4 regions of the Alteromonas sp. 14N.309.X.WAT.G.H12 genome follow, and region 2 is predicted to be linked to each of the others. Evidence: predicted binding sites of a transcription regulator. Region 2 holds the regulator's gene; each other region holds the start of a gene.
What was found. Region 2 encodes sigma-54, which starts transcription at its own class of promoters, with help from an activator protein. Its sites were predicted from a motif close to GTTGGCACGNNNNTNGNNT; they were not measured.
Positions count from the first base shown of each region.

Region 1 (4,835 bases), on a different contig from region 2:
CAATGCCAGTTTGAGCATTATTCGTGAGGATTCTTGGCGTGAACAGGTAGCGGCCATCGAAACCCAACTTAATGCCGAGCTGGCGGTGTGCCGCCAATTGTCCGTTGTACAAGATGTTCGCATACTTGGCGCTATCGGCGTGGTGGAAACCCGATCGCCTGTGGATGTGGGCCGTATACAAAAGCAATGTGTGGAAAAAGGGATATGGATCCGCCCCTTTGGTAAACTGATTTACATCATGCCACCGTATATTATTTCACAACACCAACTGAGCAGGCTAACGAGCGGGATCTACGAGATTCTGGCAAGCCTGTAACCCGAGGGTTAATGATGCAATTACTTGCACGCTTTGTGGATAAGATCCTGTTTGCCACCTTGTTCATTGCATCATTGCAAATACCTGTCCTGTTCGATCATTACCGCCAATACCTAGCCGGTTTTTATGAGGCCACCCGCCAGCAAGTCGCCCAGTTAGACGCGCTGGCAGCCCAGTACGGCTTTGCCTCAACCGATTCGCTGATCACCCACCTAAGTGAAAATAGCGATCCTATCGTTAGGCAAGATGCCCAAGCAAAAGCCCAGTTATTACGCACGTTAACTGACACCGAAAAAGGGCTGGCTATTTTGCAACACGGGAATTATTTTCAGCGCGTAGGTTATATTTTCTCACCTCGCAGATCTGCCACCTTGTCACAGGTACTAGAAAACTTTACCCCGGCGCTGCCATTAACTATCAACTCAGTGATATACAGTTTGCTGTTGGCGCTACTACTAAACAGTCTCTTACTGGCTCCTTTTTGGGGCTGCAAAACCGCATACGCCTGGCACAAGCAGCGTAAACAACGGCTACGAATTAGTTAGGCCCGTTGTTACTAGCACGGTGAACATTTTGTTGGCACTCATGTTGCAATAATTCCCATTATGATACCCATCCAATATCTTGCGCGTGGCTCACTTCAATTTATTTGCGCTTGATATAAAAGGATTTTTCCAATCAACAACCGAAAAAAGGTGATTGTTATGTTGAATGAAAATACGTTACTCATTGGGCAACTGTTGCAAATAAGAGACAATATTATCGCCAAACGGCATGCAATCCCCCTTTCACTGCAAGATGAATGGCATCGACTGGTAGAACGTACCGCCGCCTTTGATATTCGCGAAGCCTTTACCATGGCCCGAAAAGGCGCATCTTTTTCTAAGCCCTCTTTGTTTGAAGGCAGCGCAAAAGAATTATCAAACCTCGTTCATACCCTGCGTGATTTTAATCAAAAAATCGGCCGATAAGTGTAAACCGGCAGTATATGATTATGCTGCCGGTTAAAAGTATATTTCTTACAGGGTTTTGCAATTTTTACCTAAACCCGCCATCCTCACCTTGGCAAAAAACCTCGCCGTTAAAAACTCAAGCTATTGAATATAAACAGTTTTTAATAATTTATTTCAATGGCACAGCCATTGCTCCTCTTTACTTACTGTCTTTGTGGTTGAATCAACGACTGCAGATATTCACAATCTTAGGAGAAATTATGAGCAATCATACTATGGCTGAATTCACCGCACCGGGTCTCACCAACGATGAGGCAAAAAGCACTGTACAAACGTTACAACAACGTCTTGTTGCCCTACTTGACCTGCAACTTACGCTAAAACATATTCATTGGAATGTGGTGGGTGCCAATTTTATTGGTGTGCACGAAATGCTGGATCCCCAGGTGGAGACGGTACGGGAAATGACCGATACCCTTGCTGAACGTATTGCCACCCTCGGTGGCGTGCCAAAAGGCACACCCAAAGCCATTGTTGATGGACGAAGCTGGGACGATTACGCCATTGGCAAGGGCATGGTCAGCGACCATCTTGTTTCCTTAGATGCGGTATACAACGGTATCAATGGCGATCACAGAAAAGCCATCGAAACACTGTCAGAAATCGACCCGGTATCGGAAGATATCATCACCGGCCAACTTGCCCAACTGGAGCAATTCCAGTGGTTTGTTCGCGCGCACATCGAATCTGCAACCGGTTCATTGAACACCGATAAGTAAACAACCCCTTAGCATCCATCGCTAACAACAAACTAACCTTCCCTTAAAGCGCCAAAAAGGCTTAAACGCCTTTTGGGCGCGCAACTCAGACGTAATTTTCTGTAAAACCTGCTGGATTTTGTGGTAGTTTAGCCACGAGAAATTACTGCTTTGTCTGAGGAATACCTATGCTCCTAGCTTCTATTGCCATCGTCGCGGGATTAGCCGTTTTATTATGGAGTGCGGGGAAATTCGTTGATGGCTCGGCGGGGTTAGCAAAACACTTCGGCTTATCGCCTCTGCTTATCGGCATGCTGATCATTGGATTTGGCACCTCTGCCCCAGAAATCATCGTTTCAATCTTTGCCGCGCTTCAGGACAATTCTGGCATTGCGCTGGGGAACGCATACGGCTCTAACATTGCTAACATTGCTTTGGTTTTAGGTCTCACTGCGGTTTTTAGTCCCATCGCAGTCCGTTCCGATATCATCCGGCGGGAACTGCCCATTCTCCTTGGTCTGACCTTTTTCGCCAGCTGGCAATTGCTTGATCTTAACGTTTCGAAAGACGATGCCTTTTCACTGCTAGGCTTATTTATCCTGCTGATGGGATGGAGCATATGGACGGGTTTAAAAGGTGGCAGCGATAATCTGGCCGCTGAATACAGCGAACAAATTAACAGTGAAGAATCCTCGGTTAAAACTAACCTTATCTGGCTCTTGGCCGGTCTGGCTTTATTAGTTGCCAGTTCACGGATTTTAGTCTGGGGCGCAGTGGAAATTGCCACGCAATTTGGTGTCAGCGACACCATTATCGGGTTAACCATTATTGCCCTTGGCACGTCACTGCCTGAATTGGCCTCATCCCTGATGGCGGTTAAAAAAGGCGAACACGAAATGGCCTTAGGCAACGTGATTGGCTCCAATATGTTCAACACCCTCGCGGTGGTGGGAATTGCCGGCACCATTCAACCCATGGTAGTAGAGTCGAGCTTTTTCTATCGTGATGTTCTAATTATGGTAGGCACTTCAATTGCCCTGTTTGTGTTTTGTATTGGTATAAAGGGTCCAGGAAGGTTAAACCGACTGGAAGGCGGGATTTTGGTGTTGGGCTATCTCCTTTACACCTGGTATCTTATCCAATCGTCATTTATTAGTTAGCTTGCCCTGTTACAAAACGTTTAAATTGAGGGTCAGTAAGCTAACCAGTGAAATGCCCGCCAGAATAAATAAATTAACACCGAAATGGTCTTCTTGGCGGCGGGTGCGCCGGGCACGAATAAACATAGTAAATAAGGTTAACCCCAAACTGATTTGCAGTAGCATCACCAATGCTTCTACGTGTTGTGCTGACCAGGTGGTTCGGCCTTGTACGCCCCAATAGGTTTGCACACCCGAGATGAAATCCGGGCGAGCAAAATGAAACACCACCAGCGCACACACAAGTAACAGCCAGCAAGTTAGGTTAATTGCGACAATAAAACGATACAGCCCATCTTTTCCCCGTGGCTTTTGGCGTCTATCCTGATTTACCGAATTCATGATAAATATGCTCATCGTTAAAGAAAGTTCGCTGGTATCCCGTTTCTGAATCAGTATACTAGCCCTTCGTTTTATACGTATGACTAGACACTTTGGATACCTACTGCACCACTGCAAGAGGAATTTCACTGATTTTCCCTTGTATTGACAGGGGCAGTTGCGTAAACCTATTAACGGCAATCTTAACGTGTCTTTTAGCAATTTTGAGTTATTTTTTTCACAATTCTCAAATAAAACAAATTATTTCAATAGGTAAGATGGAGACATTCAAATGACGCATGCGCCCGTTGTCGACGTGCTTGAAGGTAAGTACGCAGTTGGCGAAACGGTGACAGTCAAAGGTTGGGTGCGTACTCGCCGCGACTCAAAAGCCGGACTTTCTTTTATTGCTCTACATGATGGTAGTTGCTTTAATCCCGTTCAAGTAATCGCGTTAAATTCTCTGTCAAATTACGCAGATATCCAACGCCTGACTGCTGGCTGTTCCCTTGCCGTGGAAGGCAAAGTCAAACCCTCCCAAGGTCAAGGTCAAGATGTTGAATTAGAAGCCTTGTCCGTTGACATTTTAGGCTGGGTTGAAAACCCGGATACTTATCCGATGGCCGCCAAACGCCATTCCATTGAATACTTGCGTGAGTATGCCCATTTGCGCCCTCGCACCAACGTTATCGGTGCGGTAACCCGGGTACGCAACTGTTTATCCCAGGCTATTCATCGCTTTTTCCACGAACACGGTTATTTTTGGATAAGCACGCCTATCCTTACTGCCAGTGATACGGAAGGTGCCGGCGAAATGTTCCGCGTATCAACGCTGGATATGATGAACCTGCCACGCACAGACAAAGGCGACGTGGATTACAAAGAAGATTTCTTTGGTAAAGAAACCTACTTAACGGTATCTGGCCAGTTAAACGTTGAGACCTACTGTGCCGCCATGTCAAAGGTGTATACCTTTGGCCCCACATTCCGTGCCGAAAACAGTAATACCTCTCGGCATCTGGCAGAATTCTGGATGATTGAACCGGAAGTGGCATTTGCAGATTTAAGTGATGTGGCTCAGTTGGCCGAAGACATGCTCAAGTATGTCTGTAAAGCCGTACTTGAAGAGCGTGCCGATGACATGGCGTTTTTCGCCCAGCGTATTAACAAAGATGTTATTAACCGATTAGAAGCGTTAGTTTCTTCTGACTTTGTACGTATGGATTACACCGATGCCATCGACATCCTTAAAGCCAGCGGCAAAAAGTTTGAGTTCCCAGTGGAATGG
Region 1 covers NZ_JBAHZB010000136.1:1,561-6,395, forward strand. The annotation lists gene bioA (adenosylmethionine--8-amino-7-oxononanoate transaminase) at 1-316, shown strand, start outside; gene V5298_RS18740 (DUF2937 family protein) at 328-861, shown strand; gene V5298_RS18745 (hypothetical protein) at 1,021-1,287, shown strand; gene dps (DNA starvation/stationary phase protection protein Dps) at 1,530-2,048, shown strand; gene V5298_RS18755 (calcium/sodium antiporter) at 2,216-3,187, shown strand; gene V5298_RS18760 (hypothetical protein) at 3,197-3,568, opposite strand; gene asnS (asparagine--tRNA ligase) at 3,840-4,835, shown strand, end outside.
Region 1: a site for sigma-54 is predicted at 1,446-1,464, ahead of dps (DNA starvation/stationary phase protection protein Dps). Genes of this name have one in related genera too.

Region 2 (4,835 bases):
GCGCCAAGGAAATCCGTTACGAAGTGGCAAAACAAATGATTTCATTGAACGGCAATGCCCAAATTCAGCAAGACACTAGCGTGGTGCAAGGAGACAGCATCACTTATGATATGGGCAAAGAACAATTACTTGCCACCGGGGGGGCCGAAAGCGCTTCAGGACGCGTGACTACCGTGTTTAGACCCGATACCATTGAGAGCAAAAGACAGCACGATGATAATGACGAAGATAACAAGGAAGATAATCAATAATGGCTACGTTGTCTGCATCCCATTTAGCTAAATCGTACAAATCCCGCCAGGTTGTACGGGATGTCAGCTTGTCAGTATCAACGGGCCAAATTGTGGGCTTGTTAGGGCCCAATGGCGCGGGGAAAACCACCACCTTCTATATGATTGTGGGGCTGGTTCCTTTAGACAAAGGAAAAATCAAAATCGATGACCAGGAGTTGACGCACCAACCCATGCATGAAAGGGCACGCAGAGGCATTGGATACTTACCACAAGAAGCATCCATATTCCGTAAACTCACCGTTCATGAGAATATCATGGCGATTCTGCAAACCCGCAAAGATTTGAAAAAAGAACAACGTGAAGCCGAAGCGGATTCACTACTTGATGAATTTAATATCAACCATATACGTAATAGTACGGGTATGAGTTTATCCGGCGGAGAGCGCCGTCGGGTGGAGATTGCACGAGCACTCGCTGCTAACCCACAATTTATTTTGTTGGATGAGCCCTTCGCTGGTGTTGATCCAATTTCAGTGAATGATATAAAGAAGATTATTCAGCATTTACGTGACAGAGGTATAGGAATCCTTATTACGGATCACAATGTTCGAGAAACCCTTGATGTTTGTGAAGAAGCCTATATCGTCAGTCATGGCGAGCTCATTGCGCAGGGTACCGCGGAACAAGTATTAAGTAATCAAAAGGTTCGTGATGTATACCTGGGAGAGCAATTCAGGCTATAGTTAGGATATCGGATTCGGTTAATCGTGACCCATACTGGGTATCCCTTGATAGAGTTATATAAGACGTAGATGAAACCATCGTTACAGTTAAAATTTAGCCAACAACTTACAATGACGCCGCAGTTACAGCAGGCGATCAAATTATTGCAGTTGTCGACACTTGATTTACAACAGGAAATTCAAGAAGCCTTGGATTCCAACCCGTTGTTAGAAGTGGATGAAAGTACCGACAACGATGTTGGCGAAAAAAATAATTTAGAGAACGACGATACGGTTCAGGAATCGGCATCTGCCACTGAAAGTATGGACACTGGAGAAGCGTTAGAAAAAAACGACCTTCCCGAAGAATTACCCTTAGACAGTACTTGGGATGAATATATCTCAGCTTCCTCCGCACCGGCAACCAGCATATCCGGCTCCTCTGGTGGCGATGATGAACAGATCTTTCAGGGAGAAACCACCGAGAACATTCAGGATCATTTGCTTTGGCAAATGCGCTTGACGCCCTTTTCAGAAATAGACCGAGCCATCGCCTTGGCGATTATCGACTCCATCGATGAAAGTGGTTACCTCACCGTTAGCGTTGAGGATATTCTGCAAAGCGTTAATAGTGACGAAACCGAAGAACCGGTGGAAGAAGACGAAGTGGAATGCGTGCTAAAACGTATCCAATTGTTTGATCCCATAGGCTCTGGCTCCCGTTCACCTCAGGAATGCCTGCTTGTGCAACTCAAACAGTTTGCCCCTGAGACGCCTTGGCTGGAAGAAGCCAAAATGCTGCTGGAGAACCATTGTGATTTACTCGGTAGCAAAGATTATCGAACACTAATGCGTAAAACTCGGCTCAAAGAAGATCAACTTCGTGAAGCCATGCGTTTACTACAAACATTGAATCCACGGCCCGGTAGCGCCCTTATCACCAAAGAACCAGAATATGTCATTCCTGATGTGTCTGTGGCGAAGAAAAACGGACGATGGGTGGTGGAACTTAATCCAGATAGTCTACCTAAATTAAGTGTTAATCAGCAGTATGCGGCCATGAGCCGTAAAGCGAAAAACAGCAGCGACTCTCAGTTTATTCGCTCTCATATGCAAGAAGCGAAATGGTTTATAAAGAGTCTGGAAAGTCGCAACGAAACCCTATTGAAGGTGGCGAACTGTATCGTACAGCAACAAATGGGATTTTTTGAGCACGGACCGGAAATGATGAAACCAATGGTGCTCAATGATGTCGCAGAAATGGTGGATATGCATGAATCAACAATTTCCCGCGTAACCACGCAAAAATACATGCATACCCCACGGGGCATTTTCGAATTGAAATACTTTTTCTCCAGCCACGTCGCAACGGAATCAGGTGGCGAATGTTCATCAACGGCAATACGCGCATTAATTAAAAAGCTAGTGGCGGCTGAAAAACCCAGTAAACCGCTTAGCGATAGTAAGATTGCTTCGTTGTTGGCCGAGCAAGGTATTATGGTAGCTCGGCGAACAATAGCAAAATACCGGGAATCTTTGTCGATTCCACCGTCTAACCAACGCAAAAGCCTGATTTAGGGCTGCTTAAAATAAGGAAGACGAAATATGCAAATCAACCTTACCGGTCGTCATGTTGAGATCACTGACTCTTTGCGTAATTATGTCGATACTAAATTCAGCAAATTAGAGCGCCACTTTGATCACATATCAAATGTGCACGTCATATTAAATGTTGAAAAACTCAATCAAAAAGCAGAAGCTACAGTATACCTTAGCGGCGCGGAAGTGTTTGCCTCTTCAGAAAACCAGGATATGTATGCCGCAATAGACAATATGGTTGATAAACTGGATAGGCAGGTATTAAAGCACAAAGAGAAGCTTAAAAAGCATTAACGTCACTTATGGATATTCAAGCCATCGTAAGCCTGGACCGCACTAAATGTGCGGTCCAGTGCAATAGTAAAAAGCGTATTTTGGAAATTATCAGCGGAATCGCTGCCCAAAATAACCCTGACATTGACGAAGCCACAGTGCTGAGCAGTCTGCTTTCCCGAGAAAGAATGGGCAGTACTGGCATTGGCAACGGCATCGCACTTCCCCATGGTCGACTAGAAGGGTTGGATCACGTTATCGCTATTGTTGTCACTAGTACACCTGCGATAGACTTTGATGCCATTGACAATAAACCTGTGGATATTTTTTTCACCCTGTTAGTGCCTCATGATCAAACAGAAGGTCACTTGCAAACCCTAGCCACAGTGGCGGGAAAACTCAGCGACAAAGAAACCATAAAAAGCATCAGAAAAGCGCAAACCAATGATGATATTATTCGCGCATTACAGTAAGTTATAGAAAAGGACATTTGTTGCCTGCGGATTTAGGAGAGACACGGTGAATCTGATCATCATAAGTGGCCGTTCAGGCTCGGGAAAATCTGTAGCATTACGGGCCTTAGAGGATTTGGGATATTACTGCGTTGATAATATCCCCGTTAACCTGCTTCCCGCTTTAACCCATACTGTCGCCGACGAATACGAACAAGTGGCCGTGAGCATCGATGTTCGTAACCTGCCCAAAGATCCCGCTGAATTAGTGGAAATACTGGATTATTTGCCCGAATCTTGGACGGTTACCATTGTGTATATCGATGCCAGTGAAGACATGCTGATGAAGCGCTTCAGTGAAACCCGGCGTTTGCATCCACTGGCCAAATTAAACAAGTCTTTATCCGATGCCATTCTCACAGAAAAAGAACTGCTTGCCCCCATTGCGGAACGGGCAGATCTTAATATTGATACCGATTCCTTAAGCATCCACCAGCTTGCCGAACTCATACGCGAGCGCATTTTAGGTAAAAAAAGCGCGCGTTTAGTACTGGTTATCGAATCCTTTGGCTTTAAACATGGCATTCCTAAAGACGCCGATTACGTGTTTGATGCCCGTTTCTTACCTAATCCCCATTGGGAGCCCGACTTAAAACATCTCACTGGCTTAGACACGCCTGTGCAAGTATTTTTAAGTTCACAGCCCATCGTTACCAAATTTATTTATCAAATTCAAAACCTCATCACCACATGGTTACCCCATCTAGAACGCAACAATCGAAGCTATGTGACCGTTGCCATAGGCTGCACCGGTGGCCAGCACCGCAGTGTTTACGTTGCTGAATGCTTAGCTAAGAACTTGCGGGAGAGCCATTCTGATGTGCAAATACGTCATCGAGAGCAAAAAGAATGATGCGCCTAGAAAAATCTGTCACCATTGTTAACAAACTGGGCTTACATGCCCGGGCAGCCACTCAACTGGTACAACTGGCGAATCAATTTGATGCCGAAGTTACCTTGCAAAAAGGGGATAAAACGGCCAATGCAAACAGTGTGTTAGGGCTAATGATGATGGAAAGTCATCAGGGTGAGCAGGTAACCATTATATCAGAAGGCCCAGATGCACAGGCGGCACTTGATGCGGTAGAAAGCTTGATTGTCCAAAAATTCAACGAAGATGAATAACCGCATTATGGTCACTCACCGGTAATACTTCCCCATACAACCCATGAAAACCTCTGATCCATTGCTTCCCGGCCACTTCTATTGCTAAATAAACCTACTCTCACTTTTGCTTAAGTAGTGAACCACTAAACTGCTCAGCGTAAGTTCAAGGATCTGAACATGTATTTTGTTCATCGTTTATCGATGGTGTTAGTGGTGCCGTTACTCTTTTTCCTTCCTCTGTCATCGGTTTATGGGCAGGACTCCCTGTATTTAGGCGGTGCAGAATGGCCCCCCTACTTTGTTCTGCAAAATCAAAATCAGGCAGCGGGTAAAGATTATTTGTTGCTAAAATCCATTCTTTCGAAGATGAACTACGCCCTAATACCCCA
Region 2 covers NZ_JBAHZB010000010.1:23-4,857, forward strand. The annotation lists partial or broken gene V5298_RS05525 (LptA/OstA family protein) at 1-251, shown strand, start outside; gene lptB (LPS export ABC transporter ATP-binding protein) at 251-976, shown strand; gene V5298_RS05535 (RNA polymerase factor sigma-54) at 1,046-2,533, shown strand; gene hpf (ribosome hibernation promoting factor) at 2,561-2,848, shown strand; gene ptsN (PTS IIA-like nitrogen regulatory protein PtsN) at 2,857-3,300, shown strand; gene rapZ (RNase adapter RapZ) at 3,347-4,192, shown strand; gene V5298_RS05555 (HPr family phosphocarrier protein) at 4,189-4,464, shown strand; gene V5298_RS05560 (substrate-binding periplasmic protein) at 4,624-4,835, shown strand, end outside.

Region 3 (4,835 bases), on a different contig from region 2:
ATCGGATTTGATAATATCAATAAGGTGCTGACCTACCACGTAGGCCCCGCCCATATAGGTGTCGGCGCGATCATTCACGCTGGCAGTGATGGCTTCAATTTGCGCAATTTCCCGTTGCCTTTGCTTGGTTAATGCTTGGGAAATAGGATCCGCCTTTTGTTTCAACCCGGCAATTTCATCTTTATCGGCCTGGGACAAGGCCCCACCATCAAGGATCTTTTTCTGAATGGCAGTAATGCGGCTGTCTATGCGCACTAGCTCAGGATCCGACTTAAACACCACCTGGATCGCCGTGGCCGTATTTTGTCGGTTAATCAATAAGTCGGTAAAAATGGGATGACCACTAATCAAAGACTGCATTTTCTTCGGGCTGTATCGCTGGTTCTCCCAAGTCAACTCAGTGACATCATCGGAGCCGGATAAGGCATCGGCACTGTCTATCAAAGGTACATTCAGGATAGAAGTCACCGACTCAACACGCTCAATGCCACCTAACTTTTGTGATAATAATTCAATATCGTCGAAGGTTTGTCGACTAAACAACCCATGGTTTTTGGGTACGTAAGCCACAAGTATAAATTCTTCCGGCGAGAAAGTTTCATTGGCCACCTGGCTTTGAATATACAGTTTGTTATCTTTCACCAGCAAGGTGTCGGCGGAGGCATCAATTTTAAATTGCCCAATAAAAGGGGCAAGCCCACCACCGAGCAAAACAAAAGCAAGGATGATTAACCAACGGTACTTAACGATCCCCTTACTGATTATCGCGGTTATCTTGTTGTTGTTCGCTAAGTTCGAAAAGTTCGTCACGGCGTTGCCCCTGAATGTACTGATTTCTAAAATAAAGGTATGGATCGTCGGCCTGTTCATAGAGCGACCGATAGATATCTGACTGGCTGGAAAAATCATCGATGCCGTCGACAATGCGTATTTGGTAAGTTTCAGGAGGATCGGCAACGTAGTTTACCGGATGGATCACGCCTTCGGTTATGGTGGAAAAAGCCCCTCGGGAATCACTAGGCCCCAATATTGGCAAAACCAGATACGGACCGGCGCTAATGTCGTAGTGCTGTAACGTGTTAGCGATGGTTTGCTTCTCAGGCGCAATATGAAACCAGTCTGTGGCGGGATCAAACAGCCCCAACAACCCCACGGTGGAGTTAATGAGAAAGCGTCCAAGATTACTTCCTGCCTCACTAAATTCACCGGCAAAGGTATTGTTCAGCAAATTTAACGGTTCCCGAAGGTTATCAAAGGCGTTACCAATTTTGTCTCTGACACTGCTTGGCACCACATACCGATAACCATCGCTAATCGGTAAAAGGGCATACCGATAGGAAAAATCATTAAACGAGAAAATCGCGCGATTTACGCCTTCTAAGGGATCGTTGTATACCACCTCACCGGTTGGATCATCCTGTTGTTCATCGGCCACACTGACCACCGTAGGCGATACGTCCAAGCTGCCTTGACTTGTTTCAATGGTAACAGCCTTACCTTTTGACAGTGTATTTGCGGGAGACTCAGAAGCCGGCTCCTTGGCTGACAGTTCTATACTTTGGGCGGTTTGACCTTGTTCCGGCTTACTCGCACATGCCACCAACATCAAAACCAAACCGCCAATCAAGATCTGTTTATAAACTTGCATAACTGCCATTAGTCATCCTTTCATAATGCTTTGGAATGTTTTCGCATGGACAAATGCATCATCCTAATTTATCGAGCCGATTGCTCTTGGGATGCTTACGTACTAACTGACAATTATGCTCAATAGATTGTTAATGAATTTTAAAAATCCACCACCTAAGAGACGTTTCGGCGGCTTATTGCACCGAGTAAAAACCATTGCCAATAAAACAAGAGAACCCGCCGTAACCATGGATGTTTTGAAAATAAAACACACCGGTTACGGCGTTTAATCAATGATGAGATAGAATGCGCATAACCACGCGCCCAAAAAGAAGGTATTGCCGGAGGCGACTACTGACTGCCAGCGTCTGAAAAGCGCGGTGAGGGCGTGGTAGTCTGGGGTGACTTTGTTTTCTTGTACCGATCAAACCAGTTATAAACAGGTTGGGCTCGAAGTCGATATTCAAAATGGGTTGAAGGTTCTGGTCTAGGTTTAGTTTTGAATAGCTTCATATTATTTTTCTTTCCTATAAATCACAAGAACAGGTTAGCTCTTCACCTTCTATAAGTGACATATCCTGTTACATTCTCTCGTTAATACACAAAAAAAGCGCCCACGGGCGCTAATTTTATCAACAATGAAATGGACATCTATTCGCTTTCCATTGCCGTTTGTTGCTCAGCCACCGTCAGACTATTAATGACATCTTTAACATCTGACGCGTTTTTAGCAATTTCGAGTGCTAAATCTCGTTGAGCATCGGAGTCCACCGTGCCTGAAAGGGTGACGTTCCCGTCTTCCACATCAACATCAATATCGAACCCTGAAATATCCGTATCCATAAGTAACCGGGTTTTTATCACGGTGGCAATTTTTGCATCCGTTAAAGTACTGGTTTCATCCTCACTATCGGCTACCACGTTAGGATGATCCATGTCGTTGGCGTCATCATCCACCATGGATGACCTGTCTTCCATAACCGTTAATTGATTATCAACATCCGCTACGCCATCGATATTCGCTACCAGTTCCTCTGCCAGCTTTTTGTCTACAGAGTTTTCCACTTTGCCGGTTAAAATAACCTTGCCGTTTTGAACATCGGTATTAATTTCAAAGGAATTAAGATTGCCATTAAACAACAATGTGGCCTCTGCTTTACCGTCTATCCACGCATCTTTCGCACCTTCTTCCCATGCGTTATCATCATTCATCGAGCCTGCATGGACCGTTGTTGCCAGTGTACCTGCTACTAATAAAGATAAAATTGAACGTTTCATGTTTCGTTCTCCTTCGTTAACAATGCATACCGATTAAAGCCATTAACATGCCAACCACATAAGCAGCTGATATTAAAGCAAATTTACCATTTTCTTATTTATATGTTGGTGGTTACCGTGCAAAGATTTCGTAAGCCCAGGTAGTATTTACCCGGTCTGGTTGCAAAGGGCACCGTGCATGAAAAAAGTGATCGTAACTAAGGCTTATAGGCTATAGAAGAAGGTCTGCGTTAAAACCTGCCTAACGACTAATCGAGATTGAAGTAATGATGATATTCCTGTGTGTGGTCACTGTGTTTTGCTTATTCACCACTGTTGCTCCCCATCTACCGGGCAAGCATTGGCTTATTCGTGTATGGGAATTTCCCCGGGTTCAACTGGCATTCATTTACACCGCTGTTACCCTTACCTGGTGCATTTATTACCACACCTACCCTATGCTTTCCATGTCAATGCAGCTCGTTTTACTAGTGGCATTAGGCTATCAACTGGCGTGGGTTTTACCCTATACCCTCTTATGGCCCAAGCAGGTAAAACAAACTCACGACACAAACAAGGATGACACAATCAGTATTCTTACCAGCAACGTATATATGCCCAACGATAATTTCCAGGGGTTAATTAACCTCGTCAATCAGTACCAGCCCGACATCCTGGTAACGCTGGAAACCAATAAAAAGTGGGAGCAAGGTCTTAGTCCCTTAGAAGCGCAATATCCACACAGAATGGCCTGCCCCCTGGAAAATCTATACGGTATGCATGTGTTTAGTAGAAAGCCTTTTGCCGAAGAAAAGTTAAGGTTTATTGTGGAATCGGATGTGCCGTCCATGGAAGTCAGCCTTGAGATTGCCGGTGAAAGGGTAAAACTCTATTTTGTCCATCCCAAGCCCCCTAGCCCAACAGAAAATGAAACTGCTGCACCTCGGGATAAAGAACTCAAAATCATTGGACAGGAATTTGCCAAGCAAGGGGGGCCGGTGATTGTTACCGGTGATCTCAACGATGTTGCCTGGTCCCCCACAACCCGGCTTTTTCGTAAAATCAGTGGCGCACAAGATCCCCGGATCGGCAGAGGCTTTTTCAATACCTTCCATGCTAAATACCCCATCATTCGCTGGCCGTTGGATCACGTATTTCACAGCAATGACTTCCAGTTGGTAAAAATTGAACGGCTAGCAGGCTATGGCTCTGACCACTTTCCACTATTTACCCAATTACAATTACTAAGAAAAAAATAGACGCTGGAGAGCGATAAACACACGAAAGGATATGTTTAAAAGTGCGCAAGCACCTTTAAACCGAAAAGAAGATAATGTCCCACGCACTGTTAGGCAGAAATGGACAGCTTTTCCCGTACATTAAGATGCTGACATCGGTGAGCAATTTCTCGATAATCACTGGGATCAACAACACAATCATCGGCGTTACACCGCATTACTTGGCTATTCTGGCCCTTAGAGGCCATGAGTAAAACCGGTGTATCTGATTGTGCTTTAATTTTGTTACAGATTTCTATACCCGATAAATCTGGCATAGCTTCATCAACCACTATCGCATCATAATCTGTCCTGGCGCAAAAACGCAGTGCCATTTTGCCGCTAGCGGCAAAATCCACTTCCCAGCCTAATCCCGCTATGTAGCTGGTAAGCGGGCTTGCTAGTACAGGATCATCTTCCACCACAAGAATTCGCAATATCATACGTGGGGTCATCATTGCCTCCTTGTTTTTCTTTACTCTTTTACTCGTTTTTCCCAACGGGGTAACCCCCTTGCCAAAGAAAACTCAAGGCATGAAAACAACAATCAATTTCAATTAAAGCAGATTGCAAGCCAACATGACATATAACCGGTACGTGCTTTACCGACAACAAGCTCATTTTTTAACTATTCTTTACGGCCATGGCCATAGAATAAAAAAACGCTTTGGA
Region 3 covers NZ_JBAHZB010000031.1:28,382-33,216, reverse strand. The annotation lists gene V5298_RS10315 (efflux RND transporter permease subunit) at 1-810, opposite strand, end outside; gene V5298_RS10310 (VacJ family lipoprotein) at 755-1,657, opposite strand; gene V5298_RS10305 (BON domain-containing protein) at 2,281-2,907, opposite strand; gene V5298_RS10300 (endonuclease/exonuclease/phosphatase family protein) at 3,174-4,145, shown strand; gene V5298_RS10295 (response regulator transcription factor) at 4,235-4,621, opposite strand.
Region 3: a site for sigma-54 is predicted at 2,944-2,962, ahead of V5298_RS10305 (BON domain-containing protein). Genes of this name have one in related genera too.

Region 4 (4,835 bases), on a different contig from region 2:
AATGGATAACTTCGCAAAACGGCTTACTAATGGCTATCTCTTCTTTTACCTTAACGCGTTTATTATTGATTTTAATTTCATCAATATTAAACCCCAGCTTTTCGTAGCGTTGAGTCAGTCGCATGGCAGTTTCCAGCGTAGCGCGGGTAATGCGACCGGGGATGGTATGGGCGAAAAGATTGGAAGGATGGTTCGTAATATCATTCAGCAGACTGAAGCCCTCATGCATGATATACGTGCCGCGGGTAAAATAATCGTATGCTTGATAATTCATTACGTTAATCCTCAAAAACTGACTGGGGCTAGGGCCTAATGGGGAATAAAAGGTTCATAACAAGAGAGGAATCAAGGCGACCGGGGTCGCCTTGTAAAGCCATTAAGCCTTTGCTGCTTCTTGGAATTTAGCGGTCATTTCGTCGCTTAATCCTTTGAGCATTTCGCCGGCTTTTTGCTGCGCTTCAGTGATCACAGCATAAGAGCTCTTCGCCACGTCAGCCATCGTTTCCTGCATTGATTCAACATAGGCTTTGTTGGTTTCTGCCAAACTCATTAAATCTTTTTGCTGAGAGGCTTTTTCAAAATAAGACATGCCTTCAGACAACAGTGATTTATACAGCGCGTTTTGCTTTTCGGCCAGATCTTGCATAGTGCTCATATTTAGCGTCGCAAGGTCAGTTACAGGCTTCATTGCAGTTTTCATTTGTTCGTTCATTTGTTCAAACATTGTCTGTCTCCAGTTTCGTAGTAAAGTTAATCAGTTGATTTTGTTGTCGTCGCCGGCTTTTTCGCCGTCGTGCGGCGAGTCCGTGTTGTTGGTTTCTTAGCGGCAGTCGTCGTAGTTTTTGCTTTCGTTTCGGCACTTGCCACAGGGGCTTTTTCTTTAGCCGCTGGGGCCGCTTTTTTGGTCTCGGCTACTGCTTTTTCCGGTTCGGCTGCGGCACTCGCGGTTTGTTTCTCAGCCGCTGGCGCTGCTTTTTTAGGCGCTGCGGGGGCGGCCTTGGTGGCTTTTTTTGCCGGTGTCGCTTTGGCTACGGGTGCTTTTTTGGGGGTGGCGGCTTTTTCGGCAACCGGGGTGATGGCCTCTTGTGGCATCGACAAGGAGGCTTTCATTGCCTCGGCCATCTCTTCTCTCATGGCATTGAGTGTTGAGTATGTCTCTTTCGATGCACTGGCCATACGCTCTCTTACTGATTCAGCAAGTTCGGTATTGGCACTGAGTACGCCTTTTAATTCCGATTGCTTGGCAACGGCGTTCATATAACGCACCCCGTCACTTAGCAGCCCCGTAAATAGTGTTGTTTGATGCTGAGATAAACTTTCCAGTGTTTTCGTATTTACGGCAAACATAGTGTGTACCGGTTTACTGGTACTTTTTAGCTGCTCTGAAAACTTGCCAAACATGCCTTTCTCCCGACCATTTACGCTTAAAGATTTTGCTGCACCGCAGCAGGATTGGTTAGATATTAGTCAATGTGGGGACGAAGGTCAACTAGAATTGTTGCGCTGCAGCAAAAAAGCTTAGACTTTAAAATAATAAGCATAGTGGTTTTTATGCTGCAGTGCAGTATATCGCGGTGTAGGAGGCGTGGAGGCTACTTCTGGGACTTTTTCCAGGCTTCCATATTTTGCTCTACGATCTTGTTAAACAAACCGAAGGGCGTGTTTTCAATCATGTTTTTCATCATACCTTGTACCTGATCTTGCTGATCAATAAAGGTGACTAAGGATTGTTCAAGATATTGGCGCAGATAAGATTGCATGTCGGTGTCGTAGTATCGAATCAGTTGTTTAAGCAGGGTATTGGTGAGCAACGACTGATTTTCGTTGGCTTCCGACTCACTGATGATTTGCAGCAATAAGGATTTGGTTATGTCATTTTCTGTTTTTGAATCAATTACCTGAAAATCTTCACGTTCATTGATCAGGGTCTTAATGTAATCGATATTCACGTATTGGCTACGGGAGGTATCGTACAGTCGGCGATTCGGATATTTTTTTATGGTGATCATAATGTTACCTCCTTGGTTTGGCCATTGAGAGTAGCGCACTATCACCTTGTGTGGCAACTTGCGGGTGTGAAAATTAGCGACACTCTAAAGGGGAAAACAGGACGCGGATCCTAGTGTGAGGAGCTAATGCACTGTATTAAAACGATTTAACATCATTGGCATGGTAATCGCTGTATAGGCTGGGAGCGCCCAGAAGGGCTTTTCCGAATTAACTGGAGAATATTATGTCTACATTTCTTAAATCGTTAGTACTGAGTTTTGCTGTGGCTTCCTCAATCAGCTTTGGTGCACAGGCTGCTCAGGATACTGACACCATGGCAGAAGCAGATGAACCTATGATACAGGCACAAAGCTATGATGATGCAACGTTAGAAAAATTCACCATGGCCATGAGCGCAGTCAGTGATGTCGCAGATAAATATCAGTCTGAACTTAGCGGTGATATCAGCGCGGAGAAAATACAGAAAATTCAGCAGGCCGCCCAAGATGAAATGGTTGCAGAAATTGAAAAAACTGGCCTGGAAGTAGAAACTTACACCACCATCGCACAGCAAGTGCAAACCGATGAAAAACTGCGTCAACGGGTGCTGTCTATTGCTAAAGCAAGCAATGAAGAATCGTAATTGTTAGCCGGATTTTCCATCAAAATGGGCGTAAAAAGTTGATTTACGCCCGGTCTTAACCCTTAACCTAGTTGTTTTTTCACATAACTGCCCGGCGCCACTTCAATGGCCGGATAACCTTCGTGACTGCCGGGTTGAGGGGCATTTACCTTGGTTTTCCGGTGATTTTGTAGCCACTTATGCCAATATGGCCACCAAGAACCCTCATGCTTTGTTGCGCCATCAAACCATTCACTGGGCGTGTCTGGCAACGAGGCGTTGGTCCAGTGAGGGTATTTCCCCGTTTCTGGTGGGTTAATGACACCGGCTAAATGACCAGAACCTGCAAGTACAAACTCTACATCACCGCTCACCAGTTTGGTCCCTTTGTATGCCCCTTGCCACAACACAATATGATCAGCCAGCGTTGAAAGGAAGAAAACGGGCACATCAATGTCGGCCAGATTAATGGGAATGTCGTCGATGACAATACCACCAGGATCTTTTAGCTTGTTTTCCCAATACATGGTGCGTACGTACTGCTTAAAGCAGGAGGCAGTGATGTTAGTGGCGTCGCTGTTCCAGTAGAGGATATCGAAGGCCGCAGGATCTTTCCCTTTTAAATAGTTGTTTATGAAATATGACCAGAACAGGTTGTTTTCTCTGAGTAAACTGAAACTTAACCCTAAGATCCGTCCATCATAAACCCCTTTCATATCGGCGTTTTGTTCCATAATGGGTAACGCGTCTTCGGTTAAGTAATTGCCGATTTCTCCCGGTTCACTAAAATCTAGCAGCGTGGTTAGCAGGGTTAAGGATTCGATACGTTCATCTTTTTTCGCACGTAAATACGCACTCGCCATGCTCAATAATGTGCCGCCAACACAGAAACCGGCCAGATGTACCTTTTTTCTTCCCGTGATGTCACACACCACATCTAAGGCTTCAACAGGGCCTTTTTTCATGTAATCGACAAAATCTTCATCGGCCAATGAGGCATCAGGATTCACCCATGAAATCATAAAAACGGAAAAACCGGCATCCACTAACCCTTTGACGACAGATTTTTTCTCTTCTAAATCAAGAATGTAATATTTGTTAATAAATGGAGGAACGCAGAGCAATGGGGTTGCATAGGTCTTCCCATTCTTCGGCGTATAGTGAATCAGTTGCATCAGTTCATTTTGATAGACTATCTGACCTTCGGTGGTGGCCAGGTTTTCGCCCAAGGTAAAGGCATCCATATCGGTTTGGGTGATCTTAAAGGCTTCTAAAGGACTCTTTTCCAAGTCCCGCATGAAGTTTTCAATGCCCTTGACCATATTTTGCCCTTTGGTCTTGAGGATTTCTTCACAGACTTCAGGGTTCGATAACAGGTAGTTAGTGGGGGAGACAGAATTGATGTATTGCCGTGTGTAAAATTTTACCTGCTCTTCTGATTTGGGATCTTTAAAATGCATGGAAGAAATCATGCTTTGTAGCATTTTAGAGTTAATCAGGTAGGCTTGCTTCATGTAACTGAATACGGGGTTGTCTTGCCAGTCAGAATGGGCAAAACGGCGATCGCCTTTTTCTTCTTCCACCACTGGATGCGATTGCTCGCCTAACATGGCTTTTGTGGCTTGTTGCCAGAGTTGGTTTTGCTGACGCATAAAATCCATTTGCGTTTGAATCAGTTTGGCTGAGTCTACTTCCACGGCATCACCGGAAAGCAGGGCGCCCAGTTTTTCTGGGTCAAACATGGCGGCGGTCTCCTCGCTGCTGTGTTTTTTGGTTAAAATATCATGAACCATGGTATTAAATTGTTGTGCATATTGGTTCAGCGTGTCCAGAATATCTTCTTTGTCCTGTTCGTGCACAAGACACCTCCATCATTATTTTTTTGTTGCTGAGGCCGCCATTGATTCAAGTACAGTCTGATAAAAAGAAAAGGCTTGCTGACTTCCATCAAGGTAGGGTTTTAACAGTGACATCACGGCTTCTTTGTCACCACTTTTGATTTGTTCTTTGAGTTGTGAGAATGTTGCATCATGAATTTTACTCATATCCGGCCAGCCCATAAAATCACGGGCTTCCTGAGGTGTGAGATCAATATCGATAGATATTTTCATGTAACCTCCTAGTCGGTCAGTATGACCATCTGGATTGATATATAACCATACTTCATCAGGCGATGCGGTTATTCACATTTTGAGTGTAAACCTTGCTGGAAATTGCGCAAAGA
Region 4 covers NZ_JBAHZB010000008.1:5,376-10,210, reverse strand. The annotation lists gene V5298_RS04950 (polyhydroxyalkanoate depolymerase) at 1-274, opposite strand, end outside; gene V5298_RS04945 (phasin family protein) at 377-724, opposite strand; gene V5298_RS04940 (phasin family protein) at 751-1,401, opposite strand; gene phaR (polyhydroxyalkanoate synthesis repressor PhaR) at 1,593-2,009, opposite strand; gene V5298_RS04930 (DUF4168 domain-containing protein) at 2,234-2,632, shown strand; gene V5298_RS04925 (class I poly(R)-hydroxyalkanoic acid synthase) at 2,695-4,470, opposite strand; gene V5298_RS04920 (DUF6489 family protein) at 4,486-4,722, opposite strand.
Region 4: a site for sigma-54 is predicted at 2,164-2,182, ahead of V5298_RS04930 (DUF4168 domain-containing protein). Genes of this name have one in related genera too.